2 regions of the Undibacterium sp. RuRC25W genome follow, and region 1 is predicted to be linked to the other one. Evidence: riboswitches for the same ligand, from Rfam matches in the RefSeq annotation. Region 1 holds a riboswitch; the other holds the start of a gene.
What was found. A riboswitch is a leader RNA that binds a small molecule or an ion and turns the genes downstream of it on or off. The one in region 1 is predicted to bind cobalamin.
Positions count from the first base shown of each region.

Region 1 (6,187 bases):
TACTACTGATATCCCATGATGGCGAGCATTAGCACAACAAAGAACACCGATCTGGACGCAGCGTTAACTGCTGCGATTAACAATAAAACCAAACCATTGGGTAGTCTTGGACGGCTCGAACAGTTAGCTGCACAAATTGGGATGATCCAGCAAACCGTTGCGCCAGTACTGAAATCGCCAGCGATCATCGTCTTTGCAGGCGATCACGGTGTTGTCGCCGAAGGTATTTCTGCTTTTCCGCAAGATGTGACTTGGCAGATGGTAGAAAACTTCCTAGCCGGAGGTGCTGCAATCAATGTCTTTGCGCGTCAGAATGGTATTGAACTACACATTGTTGACGCAGGTGTGAACCACGATTTTGGTCAGCGTGATGTACTTCATCAACGCAAAGTGGCGCCAGGGACGCGTAATTTCGCTAAAGAACCTGCGATGAGTGCTGCGCAATGTCAGGTGGCATTGCAGCATGGGCGAGATCTCGTCAGTGTCTTGAAGGGGAATGTGCTTGGTTTTGGCGAGATGGGCATTGGCAATACGACCGCTGCTGCGGCGGTAATGCATAAACTGACCAGCGTGCAGGTTGCGGATTGCGTTGGTGCAGGTACGGGCCTGACAACGGCCGGCATTTTGCATAAGCAGAAAGTGATTGAAGCCGCGGTCAATTTGCATTCTGAGGTAAGTGCGCCACTCGATGTGCTGGCTTGTTTTGGCGGCTTCGAAATCGCGATGATGGTGGGGGCAATGCTGGCTGCAGCGGAGCGACGCATGGTATTGCTGATTGATGGCTTCATTGTCACTAGTGCGTTGCTGGTGGCCGCAAGGATGGAGCCGGCGATTCTCGATTATTGCGTCTTCTCTCATCAATCGGATGAAAGTGGTCATGCACGCATGCTCAAGGAGTTGGATGTCAACCCTGTGTTGCAACTTGATTTGCGTCTGGGTGAGGGGACTGGTGCCGCTTTGGTGTATCCGATGGTGCAGGCTGCTGTTAATTTCCTGAACCAAATGGCGACCTTCGGTACTGCGCAAGTCAGCGAAAAAAGCGTAGATTGAGCTAATTTGATGATTGCCCATCTACGCCAACAGTGCTTGCATCAACTGCGGTTATTTTTTATCGCGTTGCAGTTTTTTACCCGTATCCCGATTCCACATTGGGTTGGATTTGAGGCGGCCTGGTTACAACAGTCGTCACGTTATTTTCCTGCGGTTGGTTGGGTGGTTGGTGGTGTTGTGAGCGGTGTCTATATCGCGGTATTGCAATGGTGGCCGCCAGCTGTCGCAGTTGTGTTGTCGATGGTTGCCGGCATCTGGGTCACAGGTGCGTTTCATGAAGATGGTTTTGCTGATGTCTGTGACGGTTTTGGTGGAGGAACTACGCCAGAGCGCGTCCTTATCATCATGAAAGACTCGCGGATCGGTGCTTATGGGACGATTGGTATTTGCCTGATGTTGTTGTTGAAATTTGTATTGTTGGTGAGTTTGCCTGCTGTGTTGGTAGTGCCAGCACTGCTGATTGCGCATCCGCTTTCTCGCCTGCTCTCTTGCAGCTTAATCTGGTTGCTTGACTATGCCAGACACGAAGGGAAGGCAAAGCCGCTTGCGCAATTTATGAGTTCCAATGAGTTTGGTGTTGCCTGTCTGAGTGTGCTAGTACCGCTGGCTGCCATTCTGTTGTGGCAACCGGTAGTCGTTGAGCGGTTGTTGCCCGCTTTGATCTTGATGCCGCTGTCGGCGTTCTGGTTTGCACGTTTGTTCGTTCGCCGGATTGGCGGGTATACCGGTGACTGCCTCGGTGCGGTTCAGCAATTGACCGAAGTTGTTTTTTACCTTGGCTTGCTGGCTCACGCACCAGTCTGATCATGTATCTCTACCTGATCCGGCATACCGCACCGCTTATTCCAGCAGGTATTTGCTATGGTCAGACCGACGTCCCGACGAGTGCCGACGATATCGGCGTCTGCGCTGAAACCCTGCGCCGGCGCTGGTCTGGCTCATTGCCAGTGTTTACCAGTCCATTATCGCGGTGTCTCAACTTAGCAAATCATTTGCATCCCAATCCTGTTATTGATGAGCGCCTTCTAGAGCTTCATTTTGGTGAGTGGGAAATGCAAGCATGGGATCTGATACCTCGTGATCAGATCGATGCCTGGGCGGCGGATGTTGTTGGTTACTCGCCAGGCAAGCGGGAAACGCTATTGCAAATGGTTGAGCGGGTAATGGCATTTATTGCTGATTTGCAAAAACAGTCCATGGAGCAGGCAGTGATCGTTTCTCATGCGGGCGTCATCAGGATCTTGGCGGCTTGGCAGCAGGGTGATACGGTTGTCAGCTTAGCAAAACGTGTGGCGCAAATGGAACAGCGTTTCGAATTCGCGTCGTGCACAGAGACAACCCTACTTTAGTGATGCTACTATTTTTGTGTTTTTTTGATGAACACGTCTCTGTTTTTGACGTAAATACCGTTGTTGTTTTAACGGGATGACGCCATCAAAAGTGGCAAATAAAATCTCGTCATGTAAATATGCTCCCTGGGGTTCGTCATGCTGGCACTCGATGAGATTTGGCGCATTTTGGGGTTTAAAGTGTAGTGTGTACCTTGATGGTGTGACGCATATGATAGAACTACGAAAAGCCCCCCGAGTCAACGTCACCTGGCGTGCTGGCGTCAAACTCAAAGATGGTCGACTCATCGTGTGTAACGCGGTCAATAGTTCCAAAAACGGTCTTTTGCTCGAGTGCGCGCAAGGCTTATCTCTTGATGTCACATACCCCCTCATTATCGAGATACCTTCTCTGGCCAACCGCGCAGAGCTTATTCATGTCAGTTGTCAATGCGAAGTAAAGCACGTAGTGTTGAAGGGCGAAAATTACCGCATAGGCATTGCCCTAAGTGGCTTACCAAGTAACGACGGTGAATTAATCAGTGCCTGGGTTTCAATGACAAGTCAAAATATGTCGGTGGTCTGAGAATAGTTAACGCTTACTTTGACGTCGCCCTATTAATTTGGGCGCGTCCTCATTTCGATGGCTTACGACAGCTTCTCCTTGCGTCCAAGCATCGTCTTACTGTCTATTAATCAGGTTGTGTAAGTAGTCAGATTGATCGATAGGGTAAGACTTGTCTTGCTCGCAGTGCCATCCATCTATAAAATGGCGGTGTTTTGGTGCTCGCAGACATATTCATGTTTGCGGTTAAACGGGAAACATCAATTTCTTCTTGGTTCAAATTGCTCTTCGCTTGCTCTATCGGCTAGATTAATTTAATGCTTCGAGGCAATATAAATGTGCTGCCCCCGCAACGGTGTACAAATTGTTCAACTTCGTGTTGAGCCAGCCATCTTGCAATACCACTGTGCTTGTTTGCATGGGAAGGTCAGATGGTGATATTTGTCAGCCCGGATACCGGCCAGAATACGTGAAGTAATACGAACGGGGAGTTTCGTTGTTGACTGACTTTGGTTCTGAACTTATTAGTTTTGGGGACAATCAGCTGAACCACCTCTGTTACGTGATTATTTTGTTCTAGGCTGCCTGCGGGGACGTTGGCTGCGTGATCTATTTATTCTCATTAGCATGAATCTTGTATTAAAACCTCTCGCCATTACGTTGGCCGTGGCCGCTGCTTTTCCAGCTGCCTCCTTCGCTCAGTCCGTTTCCAATAGTACTGCTCAAAACATCGTTGTGACTGCTGGACGTCAGGTTCAGGCCGCTAAGGACGTATTGGCCGACAACGTCATCATTACCTCCGAACAAATCGCACAAGCTGGTTCCGAATCTTTAGTTGATTTACTGCAACAACAACGTGGCATTGAAATCACGCGTAACGGCGGTGCTGGAACGACTTCTTCCGTGTTGATGCGCGGTGGTAGCAATGCGCAAAATATTGTATTGATTGACGGTGTGCGTTACAGCTCATCAACGGTCGGTGGTGCCAGTTGGGAAACCATTCCATTGGGACAAATTGATCATATCGAAATCGTTTATGGGCCATTATCCAGCTTGTATGGTGCTGATGCGATGGGTGGCGTTATTCAGATTTTCACAAAAAAAGGAAGTGGCCCTATATCGCTGACAGCATCAGTTGGCGCTGGTAGTTATGGCTTACGTAAAATGCAGGCGGGTGTCTTTGGCTCGTCGGGCAATGAATTTAACTATGCCCTCAATGTTGGGCATGAGAACAATACGGGTTTCTCTGCAACGAATCCTAGCGCTGGTAAATATAGCTATAACGCAGATAATGATGGTTACAAGCTTGATAGCGCGAGCGGCAGTTTTAATTGGCAACTCGCACCAGGTTACGAAGCGGGTATTAAATTTATGCAAAGTCGCTTGAATGCGCAATTTGATTCAGGCCCATCTTACGATGACCACTCCGTTGAGCAGTTGCAAACTATCGCTGTTTACGGCAATGTCAAAGTCAATGATATGTGGACTTCGCATGTGCAGTTTGCGCAATCCAATAATCTCAATTTTACGGACGCTTCATACGGTCAAAGTCAAATCGATACGCATCAAAATCTGATCAGTTTCCAGAACGATATCAGATTAGGTAAGGATGTTTTGCAATTGATTGCAGAAAGCCGTCAGGAAAAAGTGAATGGCTCGACAGCTGCACTCAATCAGAAACGCACGACAAATTCTGTTGCTGCTTCTTATGTTTGGAAACAAGATGCGCATTTAGCCAGCGTAAGTGTGCGTAATGATAATAGCTCAGTCTATGGTTCCAACTCCACCGGAGGTGTTGCGTACGGTTACCGTTTGACATCAGAGTGGCGAGTCAATGCCAGCTACGGTACCAGCTTCCGTGCACCCACGTACAATGAGCTTTACTATCCTGGTTATGGCATTGCGACCAATCAACCTGAAAAAGCAAAAAATGCGGAAGTTGGCATTTACTACGAGAATCTGACGACGCAGTTAAGTGCTGTTGTGTACCAAAACAAGGCAACTGATCTTCTCGTCAGTACAAATGTTTGTCCTGTGCAAACGTCTACGCATCCCTATGGTTGTGCTTACAACGTTGATCAAGCAACGATGTTAGGTATTACGCTGGGCGGTAGCACGCGCATGGCAGATCTGATGTTGCGCGGTTCTCTCGATATTCAAAATCCTGAGGACGATACAACCGGTAAACGTCTGGCGCGTCGGGCAAAACAACATGCAAGCTTTGCGGCAGAATACACAATAAATAAAGCTAAAATTGGTGTGGAAACACTGTTTAGTGGCAATCGGTTTGATAACGTTACTAATGTGCGTACTTTGGCTGGCTATAGCTTAATGAATTTGTATGGTACTTATGCCGTAACAAAAGACATTTCTTTACTGGCTCGCTGGAACAACGTATTGAATAAAAACTATGCGTTGGCTTATGGCTATAACACGCCTGGCTCCAACGTGTACGTTGGTCTGAATTACGGTTTTAAATAATACAACATGCACACCTCCTCTCGGTTACTTTGTCGTTCGTTGCCGGGATGGGTTTATGTCCGTTTTCGGATGATATGAAGAACCGCTCCAGCTATCTGGGGCGGTTTTGTATTGTTTGAGATGTATAAAGCTTTGCCAGATTTCAGCAGGGGCAGTCGTTGCGATGAGATCTGAAAATAAATGTTTGATGCGTTGATTGGTCGGTACCTTAAATTGCTATGACCAGTCAATTTTGTAGTTGAAGCAATGGGTGGTCACCGCTGAGTGTATTGAGTGCTCGCTCCCCCCCCCAATTTTATGGTTCAGGCATAACGCCCATGTCTTTCTTTTCTTTTCGTCAGCGTCCGCACCTGCCGCATCTACCGCATCAGCCGTCGATATCAGCGGCGATTCGTGCTGGCGTGGTACTCCCATTTTTAATTTTTATTGCCTTCGCGAGCATCATCATCGCTTGCCTTACTGGTTCAGTAAGTCTGAATCTTAGTGAGTTGTGGCAAGCCTTGATCGAGCTGATTCGTGGTGAACCTGCATCACTTGCTGCAAGTTTATTAGAACTTCGCTTGGGACGTGCATTAACGGGCTTTATTACCGGTGCGACATTGGCATTGTCTGGTGTCCTGATGCAGGCTTTATTGCGTAACCCGTTAGCAGATCCGTATGTGCTCGGCATCTCGGGAGGCGCATCGGTAGGCGCCTTGGCCATGATTTTGTTTTATGGGACATTCTGGATGGTCGACATGGCGGCGTTTGCCGGCGCGATCAT
Region 1 is NZ_JBMPPD010000003.1:100,978-107,164, reverse strand. It holds gene ACO0KV_RS02785 (diacylglycerol kinase) at 1-9, shown strand, start outside; gene cobT (nicotinate-nucleotide--dimethylbenzimidazole phosphoribosyltransferase) at 19-1,050, shown strand; gene ACO0KV_RS02775 (adenosylcobinamide-GDP ribazoletransferase) at 1,060-1,854, shown strand; gene ACO0KV_RS02770 (histidine phosphatase family protein) at 1,857-2,399, shown strand; gene ACO0KV_RS02765 (PilZ domain-containing protein) at 2,611-2,964, shown strand; cobalamin riboswitch at 3,143-3,422, shown strand; gene ACO0KV_RS02760 (TonB-dependent receptor domain-containing protein) at 3,571-5,424, shown strand; gene ACO0KV_RS02755 (FecCD family ABC transporter permease) at 5,742-6,187, shown strand, end outside.

Region 2 (6,187 bases), on a different contig from region 1:
ATCTGTCCCTGTTGCGCAACGCAATGCAGCCACATATTCGAGCCTGAAAACGTCAGCTAGGTCCATAGCACTCGCTTTTTGGAGTAAGGCGTGTGCTAATGCGGCCGAGGTCGGTGAACCCGCGCGCAACGTGGCGACTGCTTTTGCAAACCAAGGGTCATCAATCTCATTCGCTTTTATCGTATCGACAATCTCGGTGATTGAGTTTCCTTTACATAAGGTATTAATCAATGGCAAATGTTGTTGTAGTGGGCCAGCTTGTGACAATTCAGGAGCGGAAAATGACGCAAGTAATGCAGTGAGGCGTGCGTCATTGTCTGTACGGTCAGTGGTCCAGGCTTGCGTTCCGAGTGCATCGATCACGTCGTTTTTGCGTGCCTGTAAAATAGCGACATCGGCCATTCCAACAAAGAGGCAATCTGCAGCACGAATCTGGGCGCCGGTGAGTGCTAGAAATAGACCTGATTTTTGTGGCATACGCGAGAGTAACCAGGACCCACCAACATCCGGAAATAGGCCTATTGATATCTCAGGCATAGCAACACGGGAGGTCTCAGTCACGACTTTATGGCTGGCGCCGGCCATCAATCCAACGCCACCCCCCATCACGATGCCATGACCCCAGCATAATACTGGTTTAGGATAGTGATGGATCAGATAATCTAGTGCATATTCGGTCGAAAAAAACTGACCTGCATAAATGTTGGCGCTACAGTCGTCAGCCTGATCAGAAGCATGGTGTTCGCGCATTGAGTGATAGAGCGGGAGTAAATCACCACCAGCACAAAATGCTTTTTCACCTGCTGCTTCTAGGATAACTAATACAACCTTCCGATCCTCTGCCCATAGGAGCAATTGTTGGTCCAGTAGTTGCACCATTTCCAGCGAAAGAGCGTTCAGAGATTTTTCTACGTTCAGTGTCGCAACACCAATCAGCGCCTGATTGCTGCAGCGAATTTCTCTAAACAGGACTGCGGCACTCATGAGTTACTCCATTGTGGAGCACGTTTTTGTAAAAATGCCTGCACGCCCTCATGTTGGTCTGGGGTGTCAAACAGATTAACGAAGGCTTCGCGTTCTAACGGCAGCATATGATGTGGGGCCTGCTTACGCGCACCTTGTATCAGATGTTTGCAGGCAGCGAGGCTCACTGGACTCTGTTTGTCTGCAAGTTTTGCCAGCGCTAATGCGCGTGTAACGACGCTGCCAGTTTCTACGACTTCTTCGACCAAACCGATCTGTAATGCGGTCGTGGCATTGATCCGTTCACCCAATAAAATCAGACGTTTTGCCCATGCTTCACCAACAAGCCACGCCAGATGTTGCGTGCCACCAGCGCAAGGTAGCAAGCCGACTGAGGCCTCTGGTAAAGCCATTTGCACCTGGCTCTCTGCAATTCGGAGATCACAGGCGAGCGCACACTCCAGCCCACCGCCCATTGCATAACCATTGATGGCAGCGATTGATACACCGCGGAAATCAGCCAATGCCTCAAATGCTTCACCGAATCGACGCGCCATTTCACGAGCCAGTGCTTTATCCCCTTGAGCAAATTGTTTTAGGTCGGCGCCAGCGGAGAAAAATTTATCCCCCTCACCTGTAATGATTAGACTGTTAATATCGGTTCTGGCATTGAGATCGCGCACCAATTGCGTTAATGAAATCAGACCATCTCGTGTGAACGTATTAGCAGCAGGATTGCTTAGGGTAATCAACGCAGTGCGGTGCTCTATGCTGAGCTTTAAGTTAGTATAGTGGTTCATCGTATGTCTCCGATTGTTGTTGTGTCGAGAAATTGGCGGGCAATAATCGATCGCATGATTTCGTTAGTACCTTCCAGAATCTTATGCGCTCGCGCATCACGCATTAAGCGCTCAAGCGGATATTCACGGATATAGCCATACCCGCCGTGGATCTGTAGTGCTTCATCACAGACTTGAAAACCAATATCAGTTGCAAATCGTTTCGCCATGGCACAATAGACACTTGCATGGGGGGCTTTCTCGTCGAGCTTAACCGCTGCCATCCTGACTAATTGACGAGCGGCGATAAGATCGGTCAGCATGTCGGCGAGTTTGAACTGCATTGACTGGAAATCTGCCAAAGGACGATTAAATTGCCGCCGTTCTTTGACATAGGTTTGCGCAGCATTGAGCGCACCTTGTGCTGCGCCAAGAGAACAGGACGCAATATTGATACGACCACCATCAAGTCCACGCATCGCTATTCTGAAACCGTCTCCGAGGTTGCCAAGCAAATGGTTGTCAGGCACCCAGACATTTTCAAAAAAGACGGGCCGCGTCGGCTGACTATGCCAGCCGAGTTTTTCTTCTTTTCGCCCAAAACCAAGCCCTTTTGTGGTTGCGGGTACGGCAAAAGCAGAAATTCCACTTGCGCCCGGTCCACCTGTTCGCGCCATGACAATGAGGAGATCCGATACCCCCGCGCCTGAAATAAAGGCTTTTGAACCACTAATGCTGTAGCCACCTTTTATTGGTTCAGCTTTGGTTTTGATTGCTGCTGCATCTGAACCAGCGCTCGGCTCTGTTAGGCAATAGGAGGCCAGTGCCTGACCGGATGTGAGTAGTGGTCCCCAATGATCGCGGATAGCCGGATTGCCCCAGTGACACAGCATCCATGTCGCCATATTATGGATGGTCAGATACGCCGTCGTTGATGGATCAACACTTGCCAGTTCCTCAAAAATAATGCTCGCGTCGAGTCGCGATAGACCCAAACCACCTTGAAACTCGGGAGAATAGATGCCGCAAAACCCTATCTCACCCGCGCGTTTGATGGCGTCGAGTGGGAAAATGCTATTTGCATCCCATGCTGCTGCATGCGGTGCAAATTCTTTCTCAGCAAAGACGCGTGCCGACGCCTGAAAGGCTAGTTGTTCATCGTTGAGTTCGAAGTTCATGTTGCTCACCCTCTTACTTCAGGGCGATGGTGGTATTGACGCCAACAGTCGAGGTGCTATCGTCAAACCAGCGTTGGGTGATCGTTTTGGTTTGTGTGTAAAAACTAATGACTTGCTTACCGTAAGGACCCAGATCGCCTAACTTGGACGCGCGTGACCCAGTAAAAGAAAATAAAGGGACAGGGACGGGAATTGGTACGTTGATACCTACCTGGCCGACATCGATCTCTTCTTGAAATCTACGTGCTGCTGCACCTGACTGCGTAAAAATCGCTGTGCCATTGCCGTTTGGATTCGCATTAATAAACGCGATGGCATCTTGTAGTGTGTCAGAAAAACATAAGCACAATACGGGGCCAAATATTTCTTGATCGTAAATCCGCATTCCCGGCTTCACGTGAGAAAAAATAGTCGGTCCGAAGAAGTTGCCCTTTTCATAGCCTTTAACGACAGGATGACGTCCATCCAGTTCAAGCGTGGCGCCTTCGGCAATTCCCGCCTCAATCAACCCACCCACGCGATCATACGCAGCACACGAAATGACCGGTCCGATGTCGGTTCCCACTTCTGTACCTGCGTTAACGTTGAGCGTTTTGGCAACGCGTACTAAATCGTCGACCCAGTGTTTTGCTTCACCGACGAGGATAGCGACTGACACCGCCATGCAGCGTTGACCCGCTGCACCAAAAGTAGCGCCGACAAGGCTGTTGATGGTTTGCTCTTTATTTGCATCCGGCAAAATAACGGCATGATTTTTTGCGCCCATCATGCATTGCACACGTTTACCAGCCAAGGTGGCGCGGTTGTAAACATGTGTGCCGACTCTGCTTGATCCCACAAAAGAAATCGCTTTGATATCGTCGTGATCACAGATAGCATTCACGACGTCTTCACCACCATGAATCACGTTTAGCACCCCTTCCGGAATACCTGCCTGTAGTGCAAGTTCAGCCAAGCGCATCGTCACCATGGGATCTTGTTCTGATGGTTTTAAGACGAACGTATTGCCACAAGCGATCGCCATTGGAAACATCCACAGCGGAATCATTGCCGGAAAGTTAAAGGGCGTAATGCCTGCACAGACGCCGATTGGTTGTAGAAGGGTGTAAGTATCCACGCCATTGGCAACATTGTTTGCCAGCTCACCCATTTGCAGATTGCCGATATTCGCCGCATGCTCGACCACCTCTAAACCGCGGAAAATATCGCCTTCAGCATCCGCTAGTGTTTTACCTTGCTCTGCTGTCAACGTGGCAGCTAGCTCTTTCATGTTTTCACGTATCAATTGCTGATATTTAAGAAAAATGCGAGCGCGTACACCGATGGGTGTTTTACGCCACGCAATGAATGCAAACTTGGCTGCTGCGACCGCGGCATCCACTTCGTCTGGTGTTGCAAAGGGTACGCGTGCCAGTACTTCTTGCGTTGCCGGGTTGACGATATCGCGCCATTCTTTGCTGCGCGATTCTACAAACTTACCGTTGATGAGTAATTTAATACGTGGGATGGTCGTGGATGACATAGTTTGTGTGGTCATTTTCAGTTTCCTTTGATCGAAGCCGTGCACTGCACAGTTAAATACGACTAAAAAGCAACCGACGAACGCAGTCCCGCACAATTGCGCACATCAGTAACCTGAAGGGGAGCGCTGCAAGAATGAACAATGCGCGCCACGATGCGCACCCACCGCGCGACATCGGGACCAGTAGAAAACGACGAAAGAAATTGAACCGACAAACTGCGTACAACAGCCTACCGCCATACAATGAACGCAGATACCGGACTCAATCGCCACCCGCGATTTTCCGACAGATCACCAGGCCGGTATCCGGGCTCACAAGACTTGTTGCATCGCCTTCCCAGTCGTATGACCAGTGGCTTGGAGGATGCAACCACACTTGCTTACCGTTGCGGGGGCAGCAGCGGCATAGTCTCTGAATGCAAGCTAAGCATAGAGACGCACCGCTTTCCCGTTTAACTGTCACCCTAAGAAAAGGGGTGCAGCACCTGGTGGATAAAAGATAGCATTAATTTACGTTAACGTAAACGTCAATTTGTTGTTGCTAACAATTTGATTGCTTGTTTGAAACGGGTAAAGTCAGCAGCGATAGTAAGCGCATCGTGGGTAATAGAACGCAAGGGCAGGTGGCGCTTGCGTTTTTCTGTGATTACTTGGTTGGTCTTGTCCTACTCGTTGGATACAAAGCAGGACGGTTTAGTTACGCCGCTGCGCGCAATTCTTTCGCTGCCGCTACCATGTTGGTTAATGCCGGTAAAACTTCTGCCCATTGACGGGTCTTCAGGCCGCAATCTGGGTTGACCCAGAGGCGCTCTCCTGGAATACGCTCGGCCGCTTTTCTCATGAGTTGCACAATATCCTCTTTGGTCGGGATGTTAGGTGAATGAATATCATAGACCCCAGGGCCGATTTCATTTGGATAGTTGAAGCTATCGAATACATCCAATAATTCCATATCTGAGCGAGAAGTTTCAATTGTGATCACGTCTGCGTCCATGTCTGCGATGGCCGAGATGATATCGTTGAACTCTGAATAGCACATGTGAGTATGAATCTGCGTAGTATCTGTCACGCCATTGGCAGTGATACGGAATGATTCAATTGCCCAATCGAGATAATTTTTCCATTCTGCTTTTCGCAATGGCAGTCCTTCACGTAATGCCGCTTCATCGATCTGAATAATGCGCACGCCTGCTTTTTCCAGGTCTTGCACTTCTTCGCGTATGGCCAATGCTAATTGTTGGCAAGACACAGAGCGTGGTTGATCGTCACGCACGAATGACCAGTTCAGGATCGTGACTGGGCCGGTCAACATCCCTTTCATTGGTTTTTTCGTCAGCGATTGTGCGTAGCTTGTCCATTCGACAGTCATGGCTTTTGGTCGACTGATATCACCGAAAAGAATGGGTGGTTTCACACAGCGAGACCCATAAGATTGTACCCAGCCAAATTGACTGAAAGCATAGCCGTCCAATTGTTCTCCAAAGTATTCAACCATGTCATTACGTTCTGCCTCACCGTGGACAAGCACATCCAGATCAAGTGTTTCTTGTTCTCGGACACTGCGGGCGATTTCTGCTTGCATGGCTGCTTTATAACCAGCATCATCGAGTTTTCCACTTTTGAATTCGCTACGTGCATGGCGAATTTCTGCCGTTTGTGGGAAGGAGCCAATGGTCGTCGTTGGGTAGGTAGGCAGTTGTAGTAACGTCGCTTGTTTGGCAGCGCGAATAGTATAGCTACTCTGA
Region 2 is NZ_JBMPPD010000011.1:9,005-15,191, reverse strand. It holds gene ACO0KV_RS07020 (enoyl-CoA hydratase/isomerase family protein) at 1-984, opposite strand, end outside; gene ACO0KV_RS07015 (enoyl-CoA hydratase) at 981-1,763, opposite strand; gene ACO0KV_RS07010 (acyl-CoA dehydrogenase family protein) at 1,760-2,920, opposite strand; gene ACO0KV_RS07005 (CoA-acylating methylmalonate-semialdehyde dehydrogenase) at 2,934-4,457, opposite strand; cobalamin riboswitch at 4,723-4,946, opposite strand; gene metE (5-methyltetrahydropteroyltriglutamate--homocysteine S-methyltransferase) at 5,140-6,187, opposite strand, start outside.
Region 2: linked by a shared signal. The riboswitch ahead of ACO0KV_RS07005 (CoA-acylating methylmalonate-semialdehyde dehydrogenase) and the one ahead of ACO0KV_RS02760 (TonB-dependent receptor domain-containing protein) in region 1 are both predicted to bind cobalamin.